One region of the Arthrobacter woluwensis genome, then DNA from elsewhere that is predicted to be linked to it. Evidence: predicted binding sites of a transcription regulator. Region 1 holds the regulator's gene; the other holds the start of a gene.
The links. Region 1 encodes LexA, which represses DNA repair genes until DNA is damaged. Its sites were predicted from a motif close to TCGAACANNTGTTCGA; they were not measured.

Region 1 (7,862 bases):
GTCCCGCTGGACCTTGATGTCCTCCACGTCCGCCATAAGCAGTTCCCGGTGAGACAGTGCGGCCAGGGCGGTGGCCTGGGTGATCGCCGAGAGGTGGTACGGGAGACGGACCAGGCGGAGGGCATCGGTGATCTCCGGGGCGGCGGCCAGATAGCCCAGGCGGGCGCCCGCGAGGGCGAACGCCTTGCTCATCGTGCGGCTGACGATCAGACGCTCCCGGCCGGGCAGCAGTGTGAGGGCGCTCGGAGTGCCTTCATGCGCGAACTCGTGGTACGCCTCGTCGACGATCACGATGGTCCGGCTGGCCTCGCCCGCCTCGTACACGGCTTCGACCACGTCGAGGCCGAGCTTGGTCCCGGTGGGGTTGTTCGGAGAGCAGAGGAACACGACACTCGGTCCGAGCTCGCGCACCTGCCGGGCGGCGGACTCGGCGGAGAGTTCGAAGTCGGCGTCGCGGACGCCCTTCACATATTCGGTGTCCGTGCCGCTGGCCAGCAGGGGGTACATGGAGTACGTCGGGGGGAAGCCCAGCGCGGTGCGGCCCGGGCCGCCGAAGGCCTGGAGGATCTGCTGCAGCACTTCATTGGACCCGTTGGCGGCCCAGATGTTCTCGGCGGTGAGGCCGTGGCCCAGGTAGTCGGCCAGCGCGGTGCGAAGTTCAGTGAATTCCCGGTCCGGGTACCGGTTGAGGGTCGTGGCGGCGTGGGTCACGGCTTCCGTGATGGCCTGGACGACAGGAGCGGGAACGCCATGAGTGTTCTCATTGACGTTCAGAAGCACGGGGACGTCGATCTGGGGGGCACCGTAGGGGCTGATCCCCCGGAGATTGTCTCGCAGGGGAAGCTTCGCCAAGCGCTGCATTTGTTCGCTCACCCGTACAGTCTAGTTTGCCCGGCTCCTCCGCCTTGAATTGTTGCCCCCTGGGCCGGCCCGTGAACCGAAAGGGACGCGCAGGCCGCTGACAGGCGGATCGGCCGGCGGGTTCAGAGCGGCAGGATCAGCGCTGCTTGAATCAACGCTGCGCAGGAACGAAGAGGTCCTGGCCCGCAACGATCTCCGAAGCCTTCAGATCGTTCAGGCGAGCGATCTCACCGACGACCTCACGGGTGTCCCGGCCCGGAGCGACCCGCTGAGCGATGGCCCAGACCGTGTCTCCGGGCTGGACGACCACGGTCTGGGACGAGCCCACCGAGTGCGTGTCGCTCGCGATGGCCGGCGTGAGCAGCATGCCCAGCGCGACGGTGATGATCGCGGCGAGCAGGAGCGCGGCCGGCAGGCCGAAGAAGACGAACCGCCCGCGGCGGGTCAACCGCATCCGCGGAGCAGTCTGCGTTCCGGTGATCGCAACAGCCTGTGCTGACATTTCGTTTCCTCGCTTCCATCACGCCGCTTGGCATCTACGTTCGATGGCAATACGCCGTACATCCAGCCCGGTTCGAACATGTATTCGAACCTTGTTACTACTATTTTTAGGACATACCTACGAACACTGTCAAGACTCGCTAGAACAAATGTTTGATTCGGGCATCCTCCTGGCCTAGCGTTGGACGCAGGAAGAGTTCCTTCGGTGAACAGCACACCAGGGGGCACTGACAAAAATTTCGAGCCGCCCGGACCAGGGGCAGGCGAGAGCGACCGGCAGGACCCGGCCTCCCCGGAGGGCGGGAAGGCCCCACACGAGATCCAGGGAGTGACAGATGGCCAGGAGTTCATCGAACGAAGCCGGCCCCAGCAGGGCGCCGGCCAACCGTGGCCTCACTCCCCGTCAGAAGAAGATCCTGGAGACCATCCAACGCTCGGTCGAGGCCAAGGGGTACCCGCCGTCGATGCGGGAGATCGGAGACACGGTGGGGCTCGCGAGCCTCTCCAGCGTCACGCACCAGCTGAGCCAGCTGGAGCGGCTCGGTTACATCCGCCGCGACCCGAAGCGCCCCCGCGCCATGGAGATCCTCATTCCGCTGACGCTGGACTCCCGGGAGGCTCCCCGCGTGGCGTCGCTGCCCGAGCCCCGGTCGATCGTGGCGGAGCTCAGCACGTCCTCGGACGCGGCCATGGTCCCCCTGGTCGGGCGTATCGCGGCCGGTGGCCCGATCCTGGCTGACCAGCAAGTGGAGGACGTCATGCCGCTCCCCCGCCAGCTCGTGGGCCATGGCGAACTCTTCATGCTCCAGGTGGCGGGTGACTCCATGATCGACGCGGCCATCTGCGACGGCGACTGGGTGGTGGTCAGGCGCCAGAACAACGCCGAGAACGGGGACATCGTCGCCGCCCTCCTCGACGATGAGGCGACCGTGAAGACCTTCCGGCAGCGTGACGGCCACACGTGGCTGCTCCCCCAGAACACGCGCTACGAGCCGATTCTCGGCGACCATGCCACCGTCATGGGCAAGGTGGTCTCGGTGCTGCGGTCCCTCTGAGGAAAGCGGCCTCGTCCCCTACGGAACACGTGCCGGAAGGCGAACAGCAGACGGCGAGGGCCTGAGCGGAAATCCGCTCAGGCCCTCGCCGTTTCTGTCGTGGTGGTCACCGCCCGGCTCAGCTCTTCGCCGCAGCGGGCTCCTCATGTCCCGACAGCCGTTGGAGCGCCGAGAGCACCACCTGACGGTCGGTGGTCGGCCAGAACGGCGGCAACGTGGACCGGATGAATCCGCCATAGCGTTCCGTGGCGAGCCGGGAATCCAGCACGGCGACGACGCCCTTGTCGCCCGTGGACCGGATGAGGCGGCCCGCGCCCTGGGCCATCTTGATCGCGGCGCTGCTGGCCGAGATCGCCATGAACCCATTGCCGCCATTCTGGGCGACGGCGCGGGACCGTGCGGTGTTGAGCGGGTCGTCCGGCCGCGGGAACGGGATCCGGTCCATGATGACCAGCCGGCAGGAGTCGCCCGGCACGTCCACGCCCTGCCACAGGGTGAGCGTGCCGAAGAGACACGTGTCCCGGTCGTCGGAGAATTCCTGGATGAGGGAACTCATCGTCGCCTCCCCCTGGCACAGGATCGGGACGTCGACCCGTTCGCGGACGTAGTCCGCCGCCTCCTCCGCAGCCCTCCGTGAGGAGAACAGGCCCAGGGCCCCACCGCCCGAGGCCTTGATGAGGTCCACCACCTCGTCCAGCGCCTCCGGCGAGATGCCGCGGCCCGGTTTGGGCAGATGGCGTGCGACATACAGCATGCCCTGACGCGGGTAGTCGAACGGGGAGCCGACGTCGACGCCCACCCAGTCGGGGGCGCCCGGCCCCTGCAGACCCACATCGCCGGCGGCCTGCTCAAAGGCGGCGCCGATGGCGAGGGTCGCCGAGGTGAGGATCGCGGTGTGGCCGTCGAACAGTCCGTCGCGGAGCTTCATGGCCACGCTGAGAGGCGCCACGGTCACGGTGGCGGGGGCGTCGTCGTCGGCGGGGCGATAGCCGGTGCCTGGCTCGAAGGTGCCGCTGCGGGTCACCCAGACGACCTCTTTCCGCTCAGCCGCCACGAGGAGACGTTCGCTGACTTCCAGGAGCTGCGTGAGGCGCGAGCGAGCAGCCTGCAAGGCGCCGTCCGCCGGCTGCCCCTGCTCGGGCTTCGAGTCGGACAGCGCCGCACGGCAGGCCTCACGCACGGCGTCGATGGCCCGGCCGAGCGGCTCCTCGGGGCCGCGTGGCAGAAGGCCGGTGGACAGCAGACCCAGTTCGGCTTCCAGAGCGCCGGCCGCCGCGTCGAGCGCTTCGACCTTGATGTGGGCATGACGGCGGGCGGCCCGTGCCGCGGCGGTCACCATCGCCTCGGACAGCTGACCGGTGACGGCACTGGTGACCCGGTCCTGCAATTCATGGGCCTCGTCCACGACCACGACGTCGTATTCGGGCAGCACGGCGACGCCTTCAAAAGCGTTGATGGCGAGCATGGCGTGGTTCGTGACGATGACGTCCGACTCGGCGGCGGTGGCCCGGGCCCGCTCACTGAAACACTCTTCGGACATCGGGCACTTCGCGGGGCCGAGGCATTCCAGCGCCGTGACGGACACCTGTCGCCACGCCCGTTCGGAGACACCCGGGGTCAGGTCGTCCCGGTCACCGGTGTCGGTCTCCTGTGCCCACTCGCGCAGCCGTAGGATCTCGCGGCCGAGCTGGGTGCCCGGCCCGTTGCCGAGGCTCGGGCCGTTGTTCGAACTGAACAGCGCGCCGTCCGCCCCCATGCCGAAGAGCTGATCGTCCGACGCGTCCTCCTCGGGGAAGCCGCCGCCCACCTTGTGCAGGCACAGATAGTTCGAACGGCCCTTCACGAGCGCGGTCTTCACCGGACGCGGGAGCTCAGGCGTGACGGTCTCGAGCAGCCGGGGCAGATCCCGGCCCATGATCTGAGCCTGCAGCGCGAGCGTCGCCGTCGAGATCACGGCACGGTGCCCGTTGCGCACGGCATCATCGATCACGGGCACGAGGTACCCGAGCGACTTACCGGTGCCGGTGCCCGCCTGGACGAGCAGATGGCGCTGCTCCTCCAGGGAGGCGGCGACCTGCCGGACCATCTCGTGCTGGCCGGGACGGTTCTGGCCTCCAAGGCTGCCGACGGCGGTGTCCAGGAGGGACAGCGCCCGCCGGATGGCGGGGCTGTCCCCCCTGGTCTCCTCCTCCGGCTCCTGCGGGGCCGCGGGCATCTCACTCATGGATGGCGAATTGCTCCAGTTCCGCGGCCAGGGACTCACGGACCACCACGGTGACGCGGGTGCCCTCCCCGGTGTGTTCGAGGCTGAGGATCTCGGATTCACCCTCGTGCAGCTTGTTCAGCAGATCTCCGCGCTGATACGGCACGAGCAGTTCCATCCGCACATCGGGTCGCGGGATGGAACGGCTGATCTCCGCCAGCAGTTCCGGAATGCCGGCGCCGGTACGGGCCGACACCTCCAGGCAGCGAGGCTCCCGCTGCTTCAGGCGCTCCACCACGAACGGATCCGCGGCGTCCACCTTGTTCAGCACGATGATCTCGGGGACCTTGCGCGCATCAACTTCGGTGAACACCTGCCGGACCGCCGCGATCTGGCCCTCAGGATCCGGGTGCGAGGCGTCCACCACGTGCAGGATGAGGTCCGAATCGGCCACTTCCTCCAGCGTGGAGCGGAACGCCTCCACGAGCTGCGTCGGCAGGGACCGCACGAACCCGACCGTGTCGGCCAGCGTGTAGGTGATCCCGTCCGGCGTCTGCGCTCTGCGCACCGTGGGGTCCAGGGTGGCGAACAGCGCGTTCTCCACCAGGACTCCGGCGTCGGTGAGACGGTTCAGCAGCGAGGACTTGCCGGCGTTGGTGTAGCCGGCGATCGCCACCGAAGGGACCTCGTGGCGCTTGCGGTTGGCACGCTTGGCCTCACGGGCGGGCTTCATGCCGTCGATCTCACGACGGAGCTTCGCCATGCGAGTGCGGATCTTCCGGCGGTCCAATTCGATCTTCGTCTCACCGGGACCACGGGATCCCATGCCGGCGCCGGCGCTGCCCACCTGGCCACCGGCCTGACGGGACATGGATTCACCCCAGCCACGCAGACGCGGCAGCAGGTACTCCAGCTGTGCCAGTTCGACCTGCGCCTTGCCCTCCCGGCTCTTCGCGTGCTGCGCGAAGATGTCCAGGATGAGGCCGGTGCGGTCGATGACCTTCACCTTGACGATGTCCTCCAGGGACCGCCTCTGCGAAGGCGCCAGCTCGGAGTCGACCACCACGGTGTCGGCGCCGGTGGCCATGACGATGTCACGGAGCTCCAGCGCCTTGCCGGAGCCGAGGAACGTCCCGGGGTCCGGCTTGAGGCGCTTCTGGACCAGACCGTCCAGCACCTCGGAACCGGCGGTCTCGGCCAGCGCGGCGAGCTCCCGCAGGGAGTTCTCCGCATCGGCGAGTGTGCCTTCGGTCCACAGCCCGGCCAGGACCACGCGCTCCAGGCGGAGCTGCCGGTACTCGACCTCGGTGACGTCCTCGAGTTCGGTGGACAGACCGGCCACACGGCGCCGGGCGTGCCTTTCGGCGAGGTCCTCCTGCAAGCCGTCGAATTCACTGTGTTCCCGGTCCAGCGTGGACAGGGCCTGGGCTTTGGAGCCCAGCACGGTACCGCGGGGGGTGCCGGAGCCGGCCCCCGCTTCCGGTTCCACCGCGTCGGAATCGGTGGCGAGGATGCGGTCGATGACGGCCTGCATCTCCTCCGGGCTCAGTTCAGAACCAGAATGAGTCTGTTCAGTCATGGTCTCCCTCAAAGCGTTGAGTCCCATGCTAGCCGGAGGCTCCGACAACACGGGCAAGTGGTGAAAGGAGGTGCGGAAAGGAAAAACACGTCTTCCGGGATCTCGAATGATCAGTCTGGAAGGAATTCCTGTACTACCGCACCGCTGGGGTCAGGGTTACGGGGTCGACCGGTGCCACGCGTTGGCAGGCTTCACCCGGGATCAGCATGAACAGCGGATCGATCAGGGAAGCGGCGCGCGGGTCCGGGACTCATTACAGGAAAGACAGCATTGCACCATTCTACCAGCTCCCGCGCCTGCCCACGGCCCACTAAGGTTGCACGCATGGAGTCCGCACACTACTTCAGCAGCGAGCCCGCAGGCGAGTTCATCCGCAAGCCGCTCAGCGTCGTTCTGGACGGCCGGGAACGTTCCCTGCACACCTCCACGGGCATCTTCAGCCCCGACGCCATCGACAAGGGCACCAGGATCCTCCTGGACGAAGTGCCCGAACCGGCTCCGGAAGGCTCGTTCCTCGACATCGGCTGCGGCTGGGGACCCATCGCCCTGACCTTGGCGCTCAAGTCCCCGGACGCGCACGTCACCGCCGTGGACGTCAACCAGCGCTGCATCGCGCTGACCACGGAGAATGCGGCCACGCTGGGGCTGGACAACCTGAGCGCCTCGCTCCCCCAGGACGTCGACCCGGACCTCGGTTTCGACCTCATCTGGTCCAACCCGCCCATCCGGATCGGCAAGGCGGAACTCCACGACCTGCTGCAGTTGTGGCTTCCCCGGCTCAACCCGGGCGGCGAGGCCTTCCTGGTGGTCCAGAAGAACCTCGGCTCAGACTCCCTGCAGAAATGGCTCGCGGAGACCCTGCCCACCGGGTTCGCTGTCTCACGGTTCTCGACCGCGAAGTCGTTCCGCGTCCTGCGGGTCGTCCGCGAAAGCTGACGCTCTTCACCCCGGCCATGTTCCTTGAGCACGACGACGCCGGGGCCGCCCGCCGTCGTCGACGTACGGTGTGCATATCCTCCGCTCAGCCGCGGCGGGGTTCTCAGGCCAGGCGGCCGCGTGCCACGATCGTCGCAGGACCACTGAGGACCACGTGCTCCCCATCGGCAGCGGCCGGCAGGAACTCGACGCCGACCACACCACCGGGGACCTGAATATCCCAGCGCGACGGTGCGCCGGCACCGGCCCAGTACCGGATCGCCGCGGCGGCCGCACACGCGCCGGTGCCGCACGACTGGGTCTCCCCGACGCCGCGCTCGTGCACCCGCATGGTGACATGGCCTTTGCCGTCCTGCACGAGCGGCTCCGCGGGCACCACGAACTCGACATTCGTGCCGTTCGGCGGGGTCGGGTGCACCGCGGGGATCTCGGTGAGCGGAAGCGCGGCGAGCTCATCCAGCCCGGCAAGTGCCAGGACGGTGTGGGGATTGCCCATCGTGATCGACAGTGCCGGGCGTTCGCCGTCCAGACCGCGCGCGGTGACGAGAGAATCAACGGCGCGCTCGGCGGCCTCCTCCGGGTGGATGAAGGCCCACGGCCCCATGTCCACCGCGTAGCCCTCCGGCACCAGCGTGACGACCTTGACGCCGGCCCGCGTGCCGATCTTGAGGAGGGAGTTGTCATCGAGACGGGCGAGCCCGGAGTCGAGCAAGAAGTGCACGAAGGC
Region 2 (7,862 bases), 1.9 Mb from region 1:
CCGGCGGACACCCAGGCGGTTCCCGCTCCCACGGCCGAGCCGTCCGAGGAGCCGCAGGTCGCTCCCACGGGTGAGGTCGTCGCGGGCGCCACCGGATGCGATCCAGGCCCCGACTCCGAGTTCGAGAACTTCCTGACCGACGCAGACAAGCGCCCCGCTTCCTAAGCCGCGCCCACCAGAAAGGCAGCCATGAGCTCCTCCCCCGCCGAGAACGGCATCACCTACGCCTCCGCCGGCGTCGATGTGGAAGCCGGCGACCGCGCCGTCGAACTGATGAAGGACGCCGTCAAGGCGACCCACAACTCCTCCGTGCTGGGCGGCGTGGGCGGCTTCGCCGGCCTCTTCGACGTCTCCCGCCTCCTGACGTACCGCAAGCCGCTGCTCGCGACGTCCACGGACGGCGTCGGCACCAAGGTCGCGATCGCCCAGGCCATGGACATCCACGACACCATCGGCTTCGACCTGGTGGGCATGGTGGTGGACGACATCGTGGTGGTGGGCGCCGAGCCGCTGTACATGACCGACTACATCGCCTGCGGCAAGGTGGTCCCGGAGCGCATCGCGGACATCGTCCGCGGCATCGCCGCTGCCTGCTCCGTGGCGGGCACCGCGCTGGTGGGCGGCGAGACGGCCGAGCACCCCGGTCTGCTGGGCGAGCATGAGTACGACGTCGCGGGCGCGGCCACCGGTGTGGTCGAGGCCGACGCGCTGCTCGGCCCGGAGCGGGTCAAGGCGGGCGACGTCGTGATCGGCATGGCCTCCTCCGGCCTGCACTCCAACGGCTACTCCCTGGTCCGCCGCGTCATCAACCACGCCGGCTGGGAACTGGACCGTCAGGTGTCCGAACTCGGCCGCACCCTCGGCGAGGAGCTCCTGGAGCCCACCCGCGTGTACGCCGCCGACTGCCTCGACCTGACCCGTGCCTTCCCGGTGAACTCCGGCAAGGGCATCAACGGTTTCAGCCACGTCACGGGTGGCGGTCTGGCCGCCAACCTGGCCCGCGTGCTGCCGCAGGGCCTGCTGGCCACGGTCGACCGCAACACGTGGGAACTGCCCGCGATCTTCAAGCTGGTCTCCGAACTGGGCAACGTGCCGCTCGCCGATCTGGAGCGCACCCTGAACCTGGGTGTGGGCATGGTGGCGATCGCTTCCCCGGAAGCCGCGGATGCCGCCGTCGCGCGTCTGAACGAGCGTGGCCTGCCGTCCTGGGTCATGGGCACGGTCGCCGAGGACACCGGCGCCTTCACCGGCACGGTCGACTACGTCCAGGGCGCCAAGGGCGTCGACGGCGGCGCGGTCCGCCTGGTGGGCCAGTACGCCTGACTCTCCCTCCCCCTCATCGACTGCTCCATAGGATGTCGTTTTTCCCCGGAAATCGGGGATTTCGACATCGTATGGAGCAGTCGATCGTTAAGGGGGGCCCGCTTCCCGTTCGGTGTCGCACGGTGTGACACGGCCCATGCCAGAATGTGTCCGCACCGCACTCACATCGACTTCTGGAGGAATCCTTGACCGAGAACACCGCCGCCTCCGATCGACCCCGTCCAGAAGGGGACCCCCGGGACGCCATCGATTGGACGCAACCGCAGTCCTGGGAGCAGCCCCGGTACGGCGTCCGCTCGTCCGCAGACGTTCCGCCCTGGCACCCGGAGGCCAATGCGCAGCAGCGTGCGGCCGCCGTCCCGCCGGAGCCGGCACCCGGCGAGGATGTCCTGCGGGGAGCCCTGTTCGCGCTGGTGGTTCTCCCGCTCGGCATCATCGTCTGGATGCTGCTGTGGGAGGTGCATGTGATCGCGTCGATCGTCACCTTCGGCGTGGCCGCCGGCGCCGCGCGTCTCTACGTCGTCGGCACCAGGGGCCGCCTGAGCCGCACCGGGGTCTGGGTGATCGTGGGCATCACCGTCGCCACCGCGATTCTGGCATTCGTCGGCGGAGTCTGGCTCGACGCCGTCGACTTCCTGGGCGGTTCCCCTCTCGCCAGGATCTTCGGCCCGGAGCCGTGGCGCCTCATGGCAGCCAACCTCGCGTCGAACCCCGACTTCGTCAAGGGCTATTCGGGCGATCTGCTCATGTCCCTCGCCTTCGGCGCGCTGGGCTGCTTCTTAACCCTTCGTCGCCTCTTCGCGGCCACCCGTAATCGCTGAGCCTTCCACCACCCTCAAAAAAGATCGACTGCTCCATACGATGTCGAAATCCCCGATTTCCGGGGAAAAACGACACCCTATGGAGCAGTCGATCTTTAAGGTGTGCTACTTCAGGCCGAGCTGTGCGGTCGGGACCTTGGCCGTCTCGCGGGCGGTCAGTGCCGACACCGCGGCGATCACGCAGATGACCGCGGCGAAGATCGACGTCTGGACCCAGCCGCCGGGGCCGGTGCCGCCGATCGCCGAGACGATCGTGGGGGCGAAGCCGGCCATGAGGAAGCCGAGCTGGGTTCCCACGGCCAGGCCGGAGAAGCGGACCTGGGTGCTGAACATCTCGCCGTAGAAGGACGGCCAGACCGCGTTCGCCGCCGCATAGCCGCACGAGAAGTACACGATGGCCGCCGCGAACATCAGCGGGATGGAGCCGGACTGCAGACTCAGGAAGAACAGCGGCGTCATGACCGCGCTGGACAGGGCGCCGTAGACGAACAGCGGCTTGCGGCCGAAGCGGTCGGCCAGCGTGCCGAAGAACGGTTGGGTGCCGAGGGCCACCACGTTCGCCACGACCACGAGCCACAGCGTCACAGTGCTGTCCACATGGGCGACCTGCTTGCCGTAGCTGATGGCGAGCGTTCCGAAGACGGTGCTGATCGCGGCGATGAAGGCGCAGCAGACGACGCGGATCACGTCACGCCAGTGATACTTCATCAGCTCGACGAAGGGCAGCCGAGCCTTCTTGGCCTCGGCGAAGGTGGTGTGGGCTCGTGCAGGCTGCGGCGGATGAAGAACGCGACCACGACGACGGCGGCGCTCAGCCAGAACGGGATGCGCCAGCCGATGCCGTACTTGAGGTCGTCCGGCAAGGCGACGACGGGGATGAAGGCCAGGGCGGCGAGGATCTGCCCGCCCTGGGTCCCGGTGAGGGTCCACGAGGTGAAGAACGCGCGACGGTCGTCGGGGGCGTGTTCCAGCGTCATCGAGGAGGCGCCGGCCTGTTCACCGGCCGCGGAGAGCCCCTGGCAGAGGCGTGCGAGGACCAGGAGAGCGGGCGCCCACCAGCCCACCGTCTTGAAGTCGGGGAGGCAGCCGATGACGAAGGTCGAGGCGCCCATCAGGACCAGGGTGAACATGAGCACCCTCTGTCGTCCGAGACGGTCGCCGAAGTGACCGAGGAAGACCGCGCCCACGGGCCGGGCGATGTAGGCGAAGCCGAAGGTCGCGAAGGACATGATGGTGGCGTTCGCGTCGGCGCTCGGGAAGAACACCTTGGGGAAGATCAGCGCCGCGGCGGAGCCGAAGATGAAGAAGTCGTAGTACTCCACCGCGCTGCCGAGGAAGCTGGCCAGGGCGGCCTTCCGGGGAGTGCCGGAGTGGCCCGCGGCCGCTCCGGAGGGGACGGCGCCCGGCGCTGCGGGCGGAAGGGTCTGGTTCATGGGATTCCTTCGGTGTGACGGCGATGTCGCATCAGGGTGGAGTCGCTGGGGTGAATGCGGGCGGCCGGCCCGGATCACGGTTTCGGCTGGCGAGAGAATTCCCGCTCGACAACAGCTTCCGGATCATGAGAGCTGTTGGTGCGATATAGAAGATTCTGGCTGTGAGCGCCGTCACTGTCAAGAATTTTTCTCACGATCTAGATATAGCTCTCACAATGTGGCAATCTTCTCTTCATGAGCGAGAAGGAAACCGGCAAGACGGACATGATCGGCAAGGCGCTGAGTCTGCTGGTGCTGCTGGGCGACGAGCCCCGTGGCGCGAGCGCAGCGGAGCTGGCACGCCGATCCGATCTGCCGTTCAGCACCGCCTACCGGCTGCTCGGATCCCTGACGCGGGACGGTTTCGTGGATTACGAGCCCGAGGGGCGGCGGTACCACCTGGGCCTCCGGGTCTTCCAGTTGGGGCAGCGCGTCTCCAATCACCACGGCTTCGCCGGGACGGCCCGGCCGGTCCTGCAACGGGTCACCGAAGGCACGGGTGAGGCGACGATCCTCTCCGTCCGGGATCAGCACCGCTACCTGACCGTGAACAAGGTGGACGGCCCCCAGATGTTCCGCGTCACGAGCGACCCCGGACACCTCGGCCAGCTGCACACGACGGCGGTGGGCAAGGTCCTCGTGGCGTTCGCGCCGGAGGACGAGCGGGAGGCGCTCCTCGACGAGCTGGAGCTGACGCCGCTGACCGAGCACTCGATCACGGACCGCGAAGCGTTCCGCGCCGAGATCGCCCGCGTCCGGCACCAGGGCTTCGCCCTCATGGACGAGGAGAACGAGATCGGCATGCGGGCCATCGCGGTGCCGGTGCTCGCCGGCCACGGCGGCGTGCTCGCGGCCCTCGCCACGGCGGCGCCGGTGTTCCGGATGAGCGTGGAGCAACTGCAGGGCGCCGTCCCCCTCCTGCGGGACGCGGCGGGCGAGCTGGCCGCGCGCCTGCCGGCACGATGAGCGCCGGGACGAGCGACGCGATGAGCGACGCACTCGCCCGCAGCGTGACGAGCGCGCCGAGCGCGACGCCAGTTCGCGACGCCAGTTCGCGATACGAACACTTGTACTTGATGTGAACATGGTGTGTACCCTGAGTCATACCGTCCGGCACTGAACCTCAGGCCGACAAAGGAGCGAAGAGCATGAGCACTCGAGCAGGATCATTCCTGGTGGGCCTGGTGGGCGAAGGGGTACTTCCGTCCCTCACGCCACCGATGCACGAGCGGGAGGGCGACCGGCAGGGCCTTCGGTACCTCTACCGTCCCCTCGACCTGCTCGAGACAGGCATCCCCGCCGCCTCGATCGGCGATCTGCTGCACTGGGCCTCCGACCTCGGCTTCAACGGCCTGAACATCACCCACCCCTGCAAGCAGCTCGTGATGGCGCACCTCGACGAGGTGTCCGAGGATGCCCGGCGGCTCGCCGCAGTGAACACCGTGGTGATCGAGGACGGACGGTTCATCGGCCACAACACCGATTTCTCCGGCTTCGCCCGCGCCCTCGCCGACGGCCTGCCGGGAGCTTCGCTGGAGCGGGTGGTGCAGCTGGGTGCGGGAGGCGCCGGGTCCGCCGTCGCCTACGCGCTCCTGACCGCCGGCGTCGGGGTGCTGGATCTGGTGGACACGGACCCCGTCCGGAGCACCGAGCGGGCCGATGGTCTGAGGGAGCTGTTCCCTGGCGCGGTCGTCACCGCACACACCCCGGAAGAGCTGCCGACGCTCCTGCCGCTCGCCGCGGGTCTGGTGCACTGCACGCCCGTCGGGATGGCGGCGCACCCCGGACTGCCGCTGGATCCGGCGCTGCTGGAACCCCGGCACTGGGTGGCGGACATCGTCTACCGGCCGCTCGAGACCGAACTGGTGCGCCGGGCCCGGGCCATCGGCTGCCGCGTCCTGGACGGGGGCCGCATGGCGGTGGGCCAGGCCGCCGACGCCTTCCGGCTCTTCACCGGCCGCGAAGCCGACGCCGGGCGCATGCGCGAGCACTTCCTGGAGCTGATCGCGGCGGAGGACGCCGCAGCCGGCGCGGCCCCGGACAGCACCGCCGCCACGGAAGGGGGCCGCTGATGCGCACGGGAGTCGCCACCGTCTGCCTGTCCGGCACACTCCGCGAGAAGATGCAGGCCTGCGCCATCGCCGGCTTCGACGGGATCGAGATCTTCGAGCCCGATCTGATCACCTCCCCGCTCAGCCCCGAGGACGTCCGCACGCTGGCCGCCGACCTCGGCCTCGGCCTGGACCTGTACCAGCCGTTCCGCGATTTCGACAGCGTCCCCGAAAATCTCCTGCGGGAGAACCTCCGCCGCGCCGACGCGAAATTCCGCCTCATGTCCCGGCTCGGCATGGACACGATCCTCGTGTGCAGCAACGTCGCCACCGCGCAGATCGACGACGACGGCCTGCGCGCCGAGCAGCTCGCCCGCCTCGCGGAGCTGGCCGGTGAGCACGGGGTGAAGGTCGCTTACGAGGCGCTGGCGTGGGGCAAGTACGTCAACGACTACGAACACGCGCACCGGCTCGTCGAGATGGTGAACCACCCGAACCTCGGCACCTGCCTGGACTCGTTCCACATCCTCTCCCGGGACTGGGACACCGCGCCGATCGAGACGTTCGCTCCGGAGAAAATCTTCTTCGTCCAGGTGGCGGACGCCCCGCGCCTCTCCATGGACGTCCTGTCCTGGAGCCGGCACCACCGGGTATTCCCGGGCGAGGGGCAGTTCGCCCTGGCGAAGTTCATGGGCCACGTGATCCGGGCGGGCTACTCCGGTCCGGTCTCCCTCGAGGTGTTCAACGACGTCTTCCGGCAGGCCGATGTGGACCGAACCGCGGTGGACGCCATGCGGTCGCTCATCTGGCTGGAGGAGCAGAGCGCGCGCTGGCTCACCGAGCAGAACGGGGACTCGGAAGGGGCGCGTCGCCGTCGTCATCCGATGGAGCTGGCCACCCTGCCCAGGGTTCCGGAGCCCGCCGGCTTCGACTTCGCCGAGGTGAAGGCCGAGGACACCGCCGGTCTGGAGACGCTGCTCGGGCACCTCGGCTTCAGTTTCGCGGGGCGTCACCGCACCAAGGACGTCCAGCTCTGGACGCTGGGGCAGGCGCGCGTCATCATCAACGAGCAGGCGCCCTCCCAGGCCGAGCCCGCGATCGCCGCGCTCGGCTTCGACGTCGAGTCACCGCTGCTCGCCTCCGCCCGCGCCCAGCAGCTGAAGGCGCCCGCGGTCGCCCGCACGGTCCAGGCCGACGAGGAGGTCTTCCAGGGGGTCTCCGCCCCGGATTCCACGGAGATCTTCCTGTGCCAGAGCCGGCCCGGCGGGGTGGCCGTGTGGACCCACGAATTCGGTGACGGGGAACGCCCCGGGGAAGCGAACGGCGCCGCGAGGATCGACCACGTGAACCTGGCACAGCCATGGCAGCACTTCGACGAGGCCGTCCTCTTCTACACGAGCGCCCTGGCCCTGGAACCCGCGCCGTTCGCGGAGGTGCCCAGCCCCACCGGCCTGGTCCGTTCGCAGGTCATGCAGACCTCGGACCGTGCCGTGCGCCTGGTGCTCAATCTCGCGCCCGTGATCCAGCAGGGCCTCGGTGCGGGCGGGAACCCGGGCCGCAAGACCTACCAGGAGCACATCGCCTTCGCCGTGGACGACCTCGTGTCCACGGCTCGCGCGGCGAAGGACCGCGGGCTGGAATTCTTGCCCATCCCCGCCAACTACTACGAGGACCTGGACGCCCGGTTCCAGCTCGATCCGGACTTCCTGGCCACCCTCCGGAACCTCGATCTCCTCTACGACCGCGACGGCGACGGCGAGTTCCTGCACTTCTACACCGCCACGGTGGGCAGCGTCTTCTTCGAGATGGTGGAGCGACGCGGCGGCTATGACGGCTACGGCGCCGCGAACGCCCCGGTCCGCCACGCCGTCCAGTACGACGCCCGTCAGGACCGGCCGTCCGCCTGAGCGGCGCGGCCCGGCACGAGGAGGTGTCCCATGGCGAACTCCGCATCCGGTGACTCCGTGGTGGACCGCGTGGTGCGGCTGCTGGCCGCCTTCCCGGAAGGCACCCCACGGCTCAGCCTCTCCGACCTCGCGGCCCGGGCGGGGCTTCCGCTGTCCTCCGCGCATCGCCTCGTCCGGCAGATGAGCGATCACGGGCTCCTCGACGTCGAGGAGGGCGGCGCGGTCAAGCCCGGGCTGCGCCTCTGGGAACTCGTCAGCAGGAACGCGCCCACCCTGGAACTGCGCACC

Region 2: the regulator LexA is predicted to act here: its motif matches at 4,676-4,691, upstream of QFZ52_RS13645 (shikimate dehydrogenase).

What each region holds. Positions count from the first base shown of each region.
Region 1 is NZ_JAUSXR010000001.1:1,054,449-1,062,310, reverse strand. It holds gene QFZ52_RS04755 (histidinol-phosphate transaminase) at 1-873, opposite strand, end outside; gene QFZ52_RS04750 (LysM peptidoglycan-binding domain-containing protein) at 1,013-1,363, opposite strand; gene lexA (transcriptional repressor LexA) at 1,698-2,417, shown strand; gene QFZ52_RS04740 (ATP-dependent DNA helicase) at 2,536-4,632, opposite strand; gene hflX (GTPase HflX) at 4,634-6,199, opposite strand; gene QFZ52_RS04730 (class I SAM-dependent methyltransferase) at 6,524-7,135, shown strand; gene dapF (diaminopimelate epimerase) at 7,239-7,862, opposite strand, start outside.
Region 2 is NZ_JAUSXR010000001.1:2,982,084-2,989,945, forward strand. It holds gene purF (amidophosphoribosyltransferase) at 1-165, shown strand, start outside; gene purM (phosphoribosylformylglycinamidine cyclo-ligase) at 190-1,323, shown strand; gene QFZ52_RS13630 (hypothetical protein) at 1,509-2,144, shown strand; partial or broken gene QFZ52_RS13635 (MFS transporter) at 2,250-3,577, opposite strand; gene QFZ52_RS13640 (IclR family transcriptional regulator) at 3,812-4,582, shown strand; gene QFZ52_RS13645 (shikimate dehydrogenase) at 4,765-5,688, shown strand; gene QFZ52_RS13650 (bifunctional sugar phosphate isomerase/epimerase/4-hydroxyphenylpyruvate dioxygenase family protein) at 5,688-7,574, shown strand; gene QFZ52_RS13655 (IclR family transcriptional regulator) at 7,605-7,862, shown strand, end outside.